Regions from separate parts of the Streptomyces sp. NPDC059003 genome, predicted to be linked through region 1. Evidence: riboswitches for the same ligand, from Rfam matches in the RefSeq annotation. Region 1 holds a riboswitch; each other region holds the start of a gene.
What was found. Region 1 has a riboswitch for cyclic di-AMP ahead of ACFWZ5_RS29415 (transglycosylase family protein). Riboswitches for the same ligand answer to the same signal wherever they lie in the genome.
Positions count from the first base shown of each region.

Region 2: linked by a shared signal. The riboswitch ahead of ACFWZ5_RS29385 (M23 family metallopeptidase) and the one ahead of ACFWZ5_RS29415 (transglycosylase family protein) in region 1 are both predicted to bind cyclic di-AMP.
Region 3: linked by a shared signal. The riboswitch ahead of ACFWZ5_RS19090 (M23 family metallopeptidase) and the one ahead of ACFWZ5_RS29415 (transglycosylase family protein) in region 1 are both predicted to bind cyclic di-AMP.
Region 4: linked by a shared signal. The riboswitch ahead of ACFWZ5_RS24765 (NlpC/P60 family protein) and the one ahead of ACFWZ5_RS29415 (transglycosylase family protein) in region 1 are both predicted to bind cyclic di-AMP.

Region 1 covers NZ_JBHYJH010000101.1:1,240-4,813, forward strand. The annotation lists gene ACFWZ5_RS29405 (cytochrome P450) at 1-135, shown strand, start outside; gene ACFWZ5_RS29410 (transglycosylase family protein) at 326-1,486, shown strand; cyclic di-AMP (ydaO/yuaA leader) riboswitch at 1,691-1,884, shown strand; gene ACFWZ5_RS29415 (transglycosylase family protein) at 1,889-2,641, shown strand; gene eno (phosphopyruvate hydratase) at 2,897-3,574, shown strand, end outside.
Region 2 covers NZ_JBHYJH010000100.1:28,277-31,850, reverse strand. The annotation lists gene ACFWZ5_RS29390 (aldo/keto reductase) at 1-501, opposite strand, end outside; gene ACFWZ5_RS29385 (M23 family metallopeptidase) at 669-1,814, opposite strand; cyclic di-AMP (ydaO/yuaA leader) riboswitch at 1,826-1,987, opposite strand; gene ACFWZ5_RS29380 (PP2C family protein-serine/threonine phosphatase) at 2,219-3,328, opposite strand.
Region 3 covers NZ_JBHYJH010000049.1:27,380-30,953, reverse strand. The annotation lists gene ACFWZ5_RS19095 (M16 family metallopeptidase) at 1-851, shown strand, start outside; cyclic di-AMP (ydaO/yuaA leader) riboswitch at 1,142-1,306, shown strand; gene ACFWZ5_RS19090 (M23 family metallopeptidase) at 1,319-2,152, shown strand; gene ACFWZ5_RS19085 (GntR family transcriptional regulator) at 2,419-3,093, shown strand; gene ACFWZ5_RS19080 (HPr family phosphocarrier protein) at 3,350-3,574, opposite strand, start outside.
Region 4 covers NZ_JBHYJH010000075.1:25,412-28,985, forward strand. The annotation lists gene ACFWZ5_RS24760 (hypothetical protein) at 1-187, shown strand, start outside; gene ACFWZ5_RS24765 (NlpC/P60 family protein) at 315-1,571, opposite strand; cyclic di-AMP (ydaO/yuaA leader) riboswitch at 1,579-1,726, opposite strand; gene pcrA (DNA helicase PcrA) at 1,996-3,574, shown strand, end outside.

The sequences.
Region 1 (3,574 bases):
GCGCTCGCGACCCTGCTGCGCCGCCTGCCCGATCTGCAACTCGCGGTGGATCCGGCCGAGTTGAGGTGGCGCGGCGGGCTCATCATGCGCGGCCTGCGTACGCTGCCGGTGGAGTTCACGCCGGTACGCCGCTGACGTGGAGTCCGGTGGGTGAAGGGCCCGCGCCGGGGGCCCGGCTGACGTGTCGTCACAGCTGTGACTTTTACGTGATCTGTGCTGCATCGACTTGTGACTGACGTTCGACTGCGGCTACGTTCACGACGGCTCGGCACCTTTATGGCACCACGTGCCGCAGCTGTCCTGTCGTCGCTCGAAAGGCACCTGCATGCTCTCCGGCCAAGGCCGTCACCGCCGTCCCCGCCAGGCCCCGGCGATCGTCGTCGCGGCGGGCGTCACCGGCTCGGCGCTCGCCCTCCCGCTGCTCGGCGCGACCGGCGCGCACGCCGCGGACGCCCAGACGTGGGACCGGGTCGCGGACTGCGAGAGCGGCGGCGCCTGGAGCTCGAACGAGGGCAACGGGTACTACGGCGGCCTGCAGTTGTCGCAGGACACCTGGGAGAGCTACGGCGGCCTCGCCTACGCGCCGAGCGCGGACCAGGCGAGCCGCTCCCAGCAGATCGCGATCGGCGAGAAGGTCCTCGCCGACCGGGGCCCCGACGCCTGGCCGAACTGCGCCCCCACCGCGGGCCTCGCCAAGGGCGGCGAGAAGGCCGACGTCGACCCGGGCCTCCCGGCCGCGCCCACCAAGCCCGCCGACCCGTCGGACGACGGCAAGGACAGTAAGGACGGCAAGGACGCCTCCAAGGGCAAGGGCGACGCCAAGGGCAAGGACAAGGGCGACGCCGAGGACGCCGACGGTTCCGCCGACGCGCGAGACAAGAATCACGACTCGGACACCGAGGGCACCGAGGACACCGGTGCCGATAAGGGAGATGCCGGCGCCGACGACCGCGACGGCAAGGGCACCGGCAAGCACCGCAAGCCCGCGGACGGCGACGAGGCCGACAAGGGCGGCAAGGGCGAGAAGGGCGGCAAGGGCGACCCGGCCGGGGAGAGCGACTCCTCGGAGCAGTCGGACCCCGGTGACCCGTCCGACCCCGCCGACCCCTCGGCCCCCGAAGGCTCCACGGAGCCCTCGGACGGCTCCGGGCCCGCCGACGGCGCCTCCGGCCGCCACCGCGGCCCCGGCGCCGACGAGTCGGCCCCCGGGGAGCCCGGCGAGGGCGCGGGCGGCGGCCGGCACGCCTCGCGCGGGGAGTCCCGTGACGCGGGTGACGCGAGGGGCGCCGACGGCACGTACACGGTCCGCTCCGGCGACAACCTCTCAACCATCGCCGACCACCACGACCTTGACGGCGGCTGGTCCTCCCTCTACGCCGGCAACAAGAAGACCGTGGGCTCCGACCCGGACCTCATCCTCCCCGGTCAGCGGCTCGCGCTGAGCGAGAAGGCGGCCGCGGAGAAGGCGGAGAAGGCCGGGAAGTAGGCCCGCCGAGCCGACAGTTGGCGGACGAGTTCGCCGTGAATGTCCGGTTTAAAGACGGTGAGAGGCAAGTGAGAGATGGGTCTCAGAAGCCCTGATCGTCTTTGAAATTCCGGCGATTGCCTGTCTACGGTCATGACCGCTCGCCACAGCGGGCCCCGCCGGTCGGTACGCCGAATCCTGCCAACGGCCGGACGGGAACAGTCGTCGCTTCGAGCGCCGAAGGCAGGAGCGGGGGACCCAAGGTAAGTGCCGGGCCCGGACGTTGGGCGGCCGTGCGAGACGCGGCCCGCGCGACGTACGGAGATGGCTTGGGGTGAAGCCGCGCGCTAGGACGCGCGGCCGGGCACTCACCCGCCCGAACCCGACAGCTCACCTCGCAGGCGTCGGTGAGGGGATCACTCCATGCTGCGTTCCGGCAAGGGCAAGCACCGCCGTCCGACCAAGCTCGACAAGGCCACCCGTGCCGCCACCGTCGTCGGTGTCACCGGCGCCGCCGTGGCCGCGCCGCTGATGGCCGCCGGCACCGCCAACGCCGCCACCGCCTCCGAGTGGGACCGCGTCGCCCAGTGCGAGTCCGGCGGCAACTGGTCCATCAACACCGGCAACGGCTACTACGGCGGCCTGCAGTTCTCCGCCTCCACCTGGGCCGCGTACGGCGGCACGCAGTACGCGCCGACGGCCGACAAGGCCTCCAAGGCGCAGCAGATCGCCATCGGCCAGAAGGTCCTCGCGGGCCAGGGCAAGGGCGCCTGGCCGAGCTGTGGCGTGGGCCTGTCCAGCACCCCGTACGGCGGTGGCGGCAGCACCCAGCAGCCGCAGCAGAACCAGCAGCAGCACCAGCAGCGCCCGCAGCAGCAGGCCCAGCCGCAGCAGCAGAGCCAGCAGCAGACGCAGCCGCAGCAGCAGGCCAAGCCGCAGCCGCGCCCGCAGCAGGCCGCGCCGCAGACCGAGACCAAGAAGACCGTCCAGACCCCGACCGGCAAGGTCGTGAAGAAGGGCGACGGCGAGTACAAGGTCGAGTCCGGCGACACCCTCTCCAAGATCGCCGAGGAGCACGACGTCAAGGGCGGCTGGCAGAAGCTGTACCAGCTGAACGACGACATCGTCACCGACGCCGACTTCATCTACCCGGGCCAGCAGCTGCACCTCAGCTGAGACTGACCCACCCGCCCCGTCCCCACGGGCCCCACCGCCCCGGTGCGCGCACCCCCCGCCGCACCGGGGCGGTATCTTTTGGTTGCGCAGCATTTTGTTCCGCAATAAAACTTTTCAGGCAGACTGATACCCCTGGCCCCGTCCAGGGGCTGGGCGGTCGGCTGGCCGATGTCCCGGAGCCGGTTAGGCTCGTGTCGCAGGGGCCAGCGCGGCCCCCAGTACCACCGCGTACCCCGCGTCACATCCCAGAAGGAGATGCTCGTGCCGTCCATCGACGTCGTCGTAGCCCGGGAAATCCTGGACTCCCGAGGCAATCCCACGGTCGAGGTCGAGGTCGGCCTCGACGACGGGTCCACCGGCCGTGCCGCCGTCCCGTCCGGCGCCTCCACCGGCGCCTTCGAGGCCATCGAACTGCGTGACGGAGACGCCAACCGCTACGGCGGCAAGGGCGTCGAGAAGGCCGTCCTCGCCGTGATCGAGCAGATCGGCCCGGAGCTCGTCGGCTACGACGCCACCGAGCAGCGCCTCATCGACCAGGCCATGTTCGACCTGGACGCCACCGACAACAAGGGCTCCCTCGGCGCCAACGCCATCCTCGGCGTCTCCCTCGCCGTGGCCCACGCCGCCTCCGAGGCCAGCGACCTGCCGCTGTTCCGCTACCTGGGCGGCCCGAACGCGCACCTGCTCCCGGTGCCGATGATGAACATCCTGAACGGCGGGTCCCACGCGGACTCCAACGTCGACATCCAGGAGTTCATGATCGCCCCGATCGGCGCGGAGTCCTTCTCCGAGGCCCTGCGCTGGGGCGCCGAGGTCTACCACACCCTCAAGAAGGTCCTGAAGGCCAAGGGCCTGTCCACCGGCCTCGGCGACGAGGGCGGCTTCGCCCCGAACCTGGAGTCGAACCGCGCCGCCCTCGACCTCATCGTCGAG
Region 2 (3,574 bases), on a different contig from region 1:
GTCCAGGCACTCCTGGAGGCGCTCGGCGGTGATGTTCGAGGCGGCGATCGCGCGCACCTTGCCCGAGCGCACCAACTCGTCGAGGGCGGTGAGGATCTCCTCGACGGACACGGTCGGGTCGTCGTAGTGCGTGTAGTACAGGTCGATGTAGTCCGTGCCGAGGCGGCGCAGGGACTCCTCCGCGCCGGCCTTGATGGTGCCGGCCGACAGGCCCTTGTAGTCGGGGTGGGCGCCGACCTTCGTGGCGACGACGACGTCAGAGCGGTTGCCGCGCTCGGCCATCCACCGCCCGAGGATCTCCTCGGACTCACCGCCCTTGTTGCCGGGCACCCAGAACGAGTAGGCGTCGGCGGTGTCTATGAAGTTGCCGCCGGCGGCCGCGTACGCGTCGAGGACGGCGAAGGACTCCGTCTGGTCGGCGGTCCAGCCGAAGACGTTGCCGCCAAGGGCGAGAGGGAAGACTTCGAGGTCGGACGAGCCCAGGGGGCGCAGAGTGGTCATACGGGACCCAACGCCTTTGCGGACACGGGAATTCCGTTCATGGCCGGAACAGGCAGGACATGGCCGGGACACGCGGGACAGGACCGGCGGCCCTGACGTCGGGGGGTCGTCGCCAGGGCCGCCGGAATCCGGGAGGGCCGGGTGAACCGGCCGGGAAAGCGGGCGAGTTACGGGGTCAGGCCCTTGCTCCGCAGCCACGCCAGCGGGTCGATCGTGGCGCCGCCGCCGGTGTGGACCTCCATGTGGAGGTGCGCGCCGGTGACGTTGCCGGTGGCGCCTACGCGGCCGATGATGTCGCCCGTGCTGACCTTCTGGCCCACGCTGACGCTCATCGAGGACTGGTGGCAGTACCAGATCTGGGTGCCGTCCTCCAGCTCCAGGACGGTGCGGTAGCCGTACGCGCCCGCCAGGCCCGCTTCCTTGATGGTGCCGGTGTGGACGGCCTTGAGCAGCGTGCCCGTGGGGGCGGCGAAGTCCAGGCCGGTGTGGTGCCCGGAGGACCACATGGAGCCGGAGTCGCCGAAGTGCGAGGTGAGGGTGTACGACGACGTCGGCAGCGTGAAGCTCTTGGCGAGCTTGGCGAGGCGCTCGGCCTCGCGCTTCTTGCGGGCCGCCTCCTCCTTCTTGCGCTTCTCCTCCGCGGCCTTCGCCTTGGCCTTGGCCTCCGCCTGGCCCTGCTGGGCCCTGGCCTGCTCGGCGGCCTTCCGCACGGCGGCGTCCTGGGCCTGCTGACGCTGGGTGTCGTCGGCCTGGTGCCGCTGGTTCTCGGCCTGCTGGAGGATGCGGGCGCGCAGTGCCTCTCCGGCGTCGGTGGTGCCCTGCCGCGCGTCGGCGCCGGTGACGCCCGCGGAGCTCAGGGGCGCGGCGGACGCGGCGGTGTCGGGCTCCGACGACGCGTCGCCGTCGGACATCAGGGAGCCCACGCCGGGCAGGGACTTGGCCTCGGGCAGCGAGTCCGTGACGGACGACATGTCCGGCATGGATATGGAGACCGGCGGCTTGCCGCCCTGCGCGGTGGCCATGCCGCCCGCGCCGACGGCGGCGATCACGCCGACGCCGAGGACGGTGGAGCTGCGCGCGAGCCCGCCGCCGCCCTTCTTGTGGATGCGGTGCTTGCCGCGCACGGGCCGGACGGACTCGGCGGTGGGGTTCCACTCCTCCCAGGGCTGCTCCTGGGGGGCGGTCTCGGCGAAGCCGGAGTACGGGGAGTGCCCGGAGTACGAGGAGAACTCGGAGAACTCGGGGAACTCGGCGGTGGCCGGGTCGTCGTGCGGCACGTGCGGCGCTTCTGGAGCAGGCCGGTTGGACGCCACTGGGGCGCACTCCTTTCCTTCCTTCTCGCCTACCGGGTTAGCTGACGGGTTCGGAGCAGGAAGGTCTCCTACGAACGCTTCGTGCGTACGCGGATCACGTACGCGAAAGGCGTCCGATTCACCCCAAGTTGGTGGTTCCCCGGCTCCCTTGCGGGATTAGGCGTGTGCGCACGGAGCCATCTCTCGTGACGGCTGGGACGACCGCGCTGCGTTATCGAACGTTAATAGACAGCAGGGTCGTATTCCAAGCTGTTCCGGTTGATCGTTAACGCTTACGCATCGAACACAACGGGACATCAGCGCCTGGATCGGGGCGAGTTGAGCCGTCGCCGTGACGCTGCGCGCCGGAATGGATCTTCCTCTTTGCCTGACGACCCGTCAGCCCCTCTGCACAGGGGCGCCGCTCAGTCACTGGCCGTGACGGGGCGGGTCACCGCGAGGAGCGCCATGTCGTCCGACGCGCCGCCGCCGGTGTGCTCGACGACCTCCGCCACGAGCGTCGAGAGCAGCGCGTCGGGCGCGTCCGGACCCGCGAAGACCCGCCCGCCGAGCCGGGCGACCGGATCGTAGAAGACACCGTGCGCGTCCCGGGCCTCGGAGAGCCCGTCGGTGTAGAGCAGCAGCGTGGAGCCCGGCGGGAAGGCCGTCTCGTCGGCGCGGTCGGGCCAGGTGCCGAGCTCGCCCATGCCGAGCGGCAGCGCGGGCTCGGCCGGCGCGACGACGCACATCCGCCCGTCGTCGCGCAGCACCAGCGGCGCCGGATGGCCGCGGTTGACGATGCGTACGACGCCGTCGCCGCGCGGGATCTCCGCGAGCACGGCGGTGGTGAACCCCTCGAACGCGTCGAGCCCGTCGCGCCGGGTGCCCTCCCGCGCGAGCGCCCGCTCCAGGCGCTGCGCGACCGCCTCCAGGGTGGCCTCCTGCTCGGCCGCCTCCCGGAAGGCACCGATGACGACGGCGACGGCGGCCACGGCACCCATGCCCTTGCCGCGTACGTCGCCGACGATGACGCGGACGCCGTGCGGGGTGTCCTGCACCGCGTACAGATCGCCCCCGATGAACGCGTCGGCCTGCGCGGCCTCGTAGCGGGCGGCGACGTCCAGGCCGCCGATCCGGGCCTCGGGCTGCGGCAGCACGGCGCGCTGGGCGGCCTCGGCGATGGAGCGGGCGGAGGCGAGGCGGGCGTCGCCCTGGCGTACGACGCGGTTGATGACGACGGCGAGCGCGCCGACGGTCAGCATGGTCAGGAGCTCGGTGATCACTTCCACGTCGCCGTTGGTGTGGCTCTTGACGCGCAGGGCGAGCACGGCGGCGCAGGACACCGCGGCGGCCAGGACGGTGGTGCGCAGCGAGAAGAACGGCGCGGTGATCAGCGGCGCCGCGGCGAACAGCGGCGCCGCCGTGAACTCGGGCGGAGTCAGGACGTCGAAGAGAACACCGACGACCAGGAGCACCGGCGGCAAGGCCCTGACCAACGCCCGCTCCCCCGGCAGCACACGCCGCTCAGCACCCACGGCGGGCCTCCGGCCGACCGCACGTACCGCCGCTGCCGCGGCGGCTTCTGCCCGCCCACCCGCCCAGGGCGCGCCGCCCCGGGCGCACCCCCACACGCGCGGTCGCCGACGGCGAGCACCCCCCACGGGGGGCGCTCACCCCGCGTGGAGCTGGAAACGGGCGGGCGGGTGGGAGATCAGATCCACCCACCCCACCCCAACCCCAAACTCTAACAACCCCCACCCCCCTCCCGGCCCCCCCCCCCA
Region 3 (3,574 bases), on a different contig from region 1:
GGCCCCGCCAGGGCACGGAGGAGACGGTCGCCGCCATCGACTCCGCGGCCGTACGCGCGTTCTACGAGAAGCACGTGCGCCCCGCCGCGGCCACCGCGGTCGTGGTCGGCGACCTCACCGGCACCGACCTGGACGCCGTCCTCGCCGACACCCTCGGCGCCTGGACGGGCGGCACTGCCGAGCCCCGCCCGGTGCCCCCGGTGACCGCCGACGACACGGGCCGCGTCGTCATCGTGGACCGCCCCGGCGCCGTCCAGACGCAGCTGCTCATCGGCCGCGTCGGCGCGGACCGGCACGCGCGCGTGTGGCCCGCCCAGGTTCTCGGCACGTACTGCCTGGGCGGCACCCTCACCTCGCGCCTGGACCGCGTCCTGCGCGAGGAGAAGGGGTACACGTACGGCGTCCGCGCGTTCAGCCAGGTGCTGCGCTCCGCCCCGGACGGCTCCGGGTCCGCGATGCTCGCCATCAGCGGCTCCGTGGACACGCCGAACACGGGCCCGGCGCTCGACGACCTGTGGAAGGTGCTCCGCACCCTCGCCGCGGAGGGCCTCACGGACCCCGAGCGCGACGTCGCCGTGCAGAACCTGGTGGGCGTCGCCCCGCTGAAGTACGAGACGGCCGCCGCGGTCGCCGCCACGCTCGCCGACCAGGTCGAGCAGCACCTGCCGGACGACTTCCAGGCGCACCTGTACCGGCAGTTGGCCGAGACCGGCACCGTAGAGGCCACCGCGGCCGTCGTCAGCGCCTTCCCGAGCGACCGCCTGGTGACGGTGCTCGTGGGGGACGCGGCGCAGATCGAGGAGCCCGTGAAGGCGCTCGGCATCGGCGAAGTGACGGTCGTCACCGGCTGATTGCGGCAGCCAGGCCAGCCCGGCCAGCCAGGGGCGGCCCGGCCCGGCCCAGCCAGGGTCGGCGGCCGCGCGGACAAACCGGTAGCAACGCCACGTAACACAAGGGACCCCGGAGGCTCAGGAAGCCCCCGGGGTCCCTGCATGCTGCCATATGTCCGAATTGGCAGGGAGGTTGGGTGTCTGCCCTGTGGCGTGCGCTACAAAAGGCGTGATCCGTTTGTCGATTGAAAGATGAGCCGTTTAGCGTCGACCAGGCTGTCCGTCAGGCAGTACGCCGCGTCCGCGGCACCGGACAGTCATCGCCGAGTCCCCGTACGGCGCGAGCCAGGGGAGCCGGGGACCCACATCCGTCCCCTGGGGTGAATCGGACCCCTTGCCGCAAGGTGAGGAGCCCGTAGGAGACCTTCCTGCTCCGAACCCGTCAGCTAACCCGGTAGGCGAGAAGGAAGGAAAGGACCAGCCGCTTCATGGCGCTCATCCGCCCGACCGGCAAGCACCGCCGCCCGAGCCGCATCTCGCGCACCACTGCCAACGCCGCCGGCGTCGCCGCGCTCACCACCACCGGCGTCATCTCGGGCCTGGCCGCTCCGGCGCTCGCCGCCGACACCTCCGCCGAGCACACGAACACCGGCCTCACCCAGGCCATCTCCGTCGGCGACTCCCTCGCCAGCGAGGTCGACGCGCAGGCCGCCGCGCAGAAGCAGGCCGCCGCCGAGGCCGCCGCGCAGCAGAAGGCCGAGGACGCGGCCCGCCAGAAGGCCGCCGAGCAGAAGCGCAAGGCGGAGGCCGCCGCGAAGGAGAAGGCCAAGAAGGAGCGCGAGGCCAAGGCGGCGAAGGAGGCCAAGGAGCGGGCCCGTGAGCGCGCCGCCCGCGACGCCGAGCGCAAGCGCCTGAACGCCTACGTGGCGCCGGTCGACGGCTCGTACGTCTCCACCTCCTACAAGGCGGGCGGCGGCATGTGGTCCTCCGGCAGCCACACCGGCATCGACTTCCACGCCGCGTCCGGCACCTCGGTCCACGCCGTCGGTGCGGGCACCGTCGTCGAGGCGGGCTGGGGCGGCGCCTACGGCAACAACGTCGTGATCAAGATGAACGACGGCACGTACACGCAGTACGGCCACATGTCGTCCCTCAGTGTCACCGTCGGCCAGACCGTGACCCCGGGCCAGCAGATCGGCCTCTCCGGCTCCACCGGCAACTCCTCCGGACCGCACCTCCACTTCGAGGCCCGCACCGGCGCCGACTACGGCTCGGACATCGACCCCGTCGCGTACCTGCGCGCCCACGGCGTCAGCGTCTGACCCACGGCGTCAGCGCCTGACCCGCGGCACTCCGCGTCCGACCCGCAGCACTCCGCGAAGGCCCCGGCTCACCCGAGCCGGGGCTTTCGGCGTACGCAGACCCTTGGCCAAAAGATATCCATGGATTCCGACGCACCGTCGGAAAATCCGGCCGCCTGCAATAGAGTTCAGGGAGCCATCGTCCATGGAGTTGTCGCACGTACGTCATTAGGCGCGTCGCACGACGCGTTTCGCGGGCATTGAGGGAATTAACGCGGAGGTCCGTCATGCGCATTCCCGCGCACTCGGTATGCACAGCCATCCGGGACGACATCGTCTCCGGTGTCTACGAACGCGGCACGCGCCTCACCGAAGAACTGCTCGCCCGCCGCTACGGCGTCTCCCGCGTCCCCGTGCGCGAGGCCCTGCGCACCCTGGAGGCGGAGGGCTTCGTGGTCACGCGCAGGCACGCGGGCGCGTGCGTCGCCGAGCCCACCGAGCAGGAGGCCGCCGACCTCCTGGAGGTCCGGGCGCTCCTGGAGCCGCTGGCCGCCGCACGCGCCGCGCAGCGCCGCACGGAGGCCCATCTGAAGGTCCTGCGCGGCCTCGTACGGCTCGGCCAGGAGCGCGCGAGGCGCGGCGGCACCGAGGACCTGCGCTCGCTCGACGGCTGGTTCCACGAGACGCTCGCGCAGGCGTCCACCAGCCCCGGCCTCATCGCCCTGCTCACCCAGCTGCGCCACAAGATCGCGTGGATGTACGTCACGGACGTCCCGGCCGCGCCCATGGAGACCTGGAACGGCCACGCCGCGGTCGTCGACGCCGTCGCCCGCGGTGACGCGGACCGCGCGCGGGCGCTCACGGTCCTGCACGCCGAGCGCGCGGCGGCCGCGCAGCGGCTGCGCACCGGGCGTGTGAGGGGTTCGCAACGTGCCGTAAACAAAGTGCGCGTACGGAATTAACGCAGGCGCCGTATACAAAGAGCGGGGAATTTCGGACCGGCGACTTGCGGCTCGCGCGCAAACTCCCTTTTTGTGGGTGTCCCGCCGCCTCGCCGGTAATTGGGCCTGCTTTCCTGTGCCGGGGTCGGGGCTCGTCAAACACGTCCATCCCGCAAACGCGTACACCCCGCAAACACGTACACCCGAAAACGCAACGGAGCCGCGTGGGCCGCCCGGAAGGGGCCCACGCGGCTCCGCCGCACGGTGTCCGACAGCGTCAGACGGTCTCCGGAAGCTCCTCGAGCCCCTCCGCGACCAGCTTCGCCAGGCGGTCGAGGGCGGCGTCCGCACCCTCGGCGTCCGAAGCGAGCACGATCTCCTCGCCGCCCTGCGCGCCCAGGCCGAGCACCGCGAGCATGGAGCCGGCGTTCACGGGGTTGCCGCCGGCCTTGGCGATGGTCACGGGGACGCCCGCGGCCGTGGCCGCACGGACGAAGATGGA
Region 4 (3,574 bases), on a different contig from region 1:
GGGCCTCAACCAGGCCGACGACAACACGGTCAACAACGTCAAGATCGGCGTGAAGCTGGCCCTGCTGATCGTGATCCTCGCGCTCGTGTACGTGAAGCGCGACGAGGAGAAGGTGGACAAGGCGATGTTCGGCGCGGTCGGCGCGCTGACGACGGCGAACATCTTCATCGCCGTCCTGTGGACGTAGGCCCCGGCCACCTGACGTACGTGGGCCCGCACCCGGACCGGGGTGCGGGCCCACACGTCTATCGCCCCTCTACGTAGAGGGGCGTGTGGAGGGAGGGCGTGTACGGCCCCCTCTACGTAGAGGGTGGTTATGCGGGCCGCACCACGCTGTGGATCGGCATGTAGTAGATCGACTCGACGCGGACGTTCGCGCCCGGCTTCGGGGCGTGGATCATCTTGCCGTTGCCGATGTAGATCCCGACGTGGCTGATGTCGTCGTAGAAGAAGACCAGGTCGCCCCGCTTGGCGTTCGACGTCGACACCTTCGTGCCGGTCTTCACCTGGTCCCAGGTCGTCCGCGGCAGCGAGATCCCGGCGGTCTTCCACGCGGCCTGCGTGAGCCCGGAGCAGTCGTAGGAGTCGGGCCCGGTGGCGCCCCACACGTAGGGCTTGCCGATCTGCCGCTCGGCGAAGGAGATCACCTTCTCGGCCTTGGCGGCGTAGCTGCCGTCCGTGCTGCCCGAGCCCGAGCCCGAGCCGGATCCCGACCCGGACCCGGAGCCGCTGTCCGAGCCGGACCCCGTACCCGTACCCCCACCGGAGCCCTGGTCCTGGTCCTGATCCCGGCCCTGTTCCCGCTCCCGTTCCCGCTCGCGCTGCTCGGCCTCCTCGGCCTTCCGCTTGCGCTCCGCCTCCGCCTGCTTGCGCGCCAGCTCGGCGGCCTTGCGCCGGGCGGCCTCTTCCTTCCGCTTCTCGATCGCCGCGAGCCGCGCCTTCTCCTCGGCGGTCAGCTTCGACAGCAGGCCGCGGGCCTCGCTCAGCTTGGTCTGGACGGTCTGCTTGCTCGCCTTCAGGTCGTCGCGCGAGTCACCGAGCGTCTTCAGGCTCTTCGCGGCCTTCGCGCGCTGCTGGGTCGCCGCGACCTGCTGCGTCTGGTAGTCGTCGACGGCCTTCTTCTGGCGGCTCGTGAGCCGGTCCGCGAGGTGGTTCTGGTCGAAGAACCCCTTCGGGTCGTCGGCGAGCATCATCGCGGCCGTCTCGGAGACGGCGCCGGTGCGGTACTGCGCGGCCGCGAAGGAGCCGAGCTCCTGGCGGGCGTCGTTCAGCTTGTCCGTGCGCTCGGCCACGTCGTCCAGGAGGCGGTCGACCTTCTTGCGCTGCTTGTCGGTGCGCTCCTTGGCCGAGTTGTACTTCTGCGTGGCCACGCCCGCCTGGTGGTAGAGGTCGTCGACCTTCTTCTGGACCTCTTCGAGGGTCGGCTTCCCGGGCTCGGAGGGGGCGGACGGCGCGGCGTTCGCGCTCTGTGAGAGCAGGGCCACCGAGGTCAGGGCGGCCGTCGTGATGCCGAGGGCGGGGGTCGTGCGTATGAGCGCTGAGCGACTGCGCGGTTTGCGGTGCGACGCCAAGGTCGGCGACTCCTTCCGTGGACCGCCTACCGGGTTAGCTGTCGGGTTCGGGCGGGTGGTTCGGAAGGCTGCCCTACCGTCCCGTACGGCGTACGGGACCGATTCACCCCAGGATCATGGTGGGTCCCCGGCTCCGGGAGCGTCGGACGACGTGGAGGTCGGACAACGCGTCGGACTCGGCGGAGGCCACGCGTGACCGGCGGGGATCGCCGGTGGGGGACGTGCGGCCCGCGGAGCACGCTAGCCAACTCGTGTGGTGCCGGGGAAGGTTGATGTTCGATATGCCCGATACATTTTCGTGACTTTACGAAGCCCTTGGCGCGGCCCTGACGTGCTGTCGCGCTGCGTGACGGCGACGGGGCGGAGCGTGGATGGCCGGAACCCGGGGCGGGTTGTCAGTGGGTCCGCCTAGACTCGGGAGGCGATGAGCAGCCTCTTTGACGACAGCTTCCTGGCGGACCTCAAGCCCTCGCAGGCACATGAGGAGGAGCCCCCGCCGCCGCCCGAGGACAGCGCTCCGGAGCCCATTCCGGACGACTTGTTCGGCGGGAAGTTCGACGCGCCCCCGCCCGCGGACGCGTACTACCGGGACGGCGCCCCCCGCCCCGCGATCGACCCGGCGACCCTCCTGGACGGGCTGAACGAGAACCAGCGCGCGGCCGTCGTGCACGCGGGCTCCCCGCTGCTCATCGTCGCGGGCGCGGGATCCGGCAAGACCCGCGTCCTGACCCACCGCATCGCGTACCTCCTCGCCGAGCGCGGCGCGCACCCCGGCCAGATCCTCGCGATCACGTTCACGAACAAGGCCGCGGGCGAGATGAAGGAGCGCGTCGAGCAGCTCGTCGGCCCGCGCGCGGGCGCGATGTGGGTGTCGACGTTCCACAGCGCGTGCGTGCGCATCCTGCGCCGCGAGTACAAGAAGCTGGGCTTCACGTCCTCGTTCTCGATCTACGACGCCGCGGACTCCAAGCGCCTGATGGCCCTGGTCTGCCGTGACCTCGACCTGGACCCGAAGAAGTTCCCGCCGAAGTCCTTCAGCGCCAAGATCTCGAACCTGAAGAACGAGCTGATCGACGAGGAGGACTTCGCCGCCCAGGCCGCCGACGGCTTCGAGAAGACCCTCGCCCAGGCGTACGCGATGTACCAGTCGCGCCTGCGCGAGGCCAACGCCCTCGACTTCGACGACCTGATCATGACGACGGTCCACCTCCTGCGCGCCTTCCCGGACGTCGCCGAGCACTACCGCCGCCGCTTCCGCCACGTGATGGTCGACGAGTACCAGGACACGAACCACGCCCAGTACGCCCTGGTGCGCGAGCTGGTCGGCCCCTCCGGAGGCGAGGGCGACGACCCGGCCGAGCTGTGCGTCGTCGGTGACGCCGACCAGTCGATCTACGCCTTCCGCGGCGCCACCATCCGCAACATCCTCCAGTTCGAGGAGGACTACACGGACGCGACCACGATCCTCCTGGAGCAGAACTACCGCTCCACCCAGACGATCCTGACCGCCGCCAACGCGGTCATCGAGCGCAACGAGAGCCGCCGCCCGAAGAACCTGTGGACGAACGCGGGCGCGGGCGCCCGCATCACCGGGTACGTCGCGGACACCGAGCACGACGAGGCGCAGTTCGTCGCCGACGAGATCGACCGCCTCACGGACGCGGGCGACGCCAAGGCCGGCGACGTGGCGATCTTCTACCGGACGAACGCGCAGTCCCGTGTCTTCGAAGAGATCTTCATCCGCGTCGGCCTGCCCTACAAGGTCGTCGGTGGCGTCCGCTTCTACGAGCGCAAGGAGGTCCGCGACGTCCTCGCCTACCTGCGGGTCCTCGCCAACCCGGAGGACGCGGTCCCGCTGCGCCGCATCCTGAACGTGCCGAAGCGGGGCATCGGCGACCGCGCCGAAGCGATGATCGACGCGCTCGCGCTGCGCGAGAAGATCTCCTTCCCGCAGGCGCTGCGCCGCGTCGACGAGGCGTACGGCATGGCGGCCCGCTCGGCGA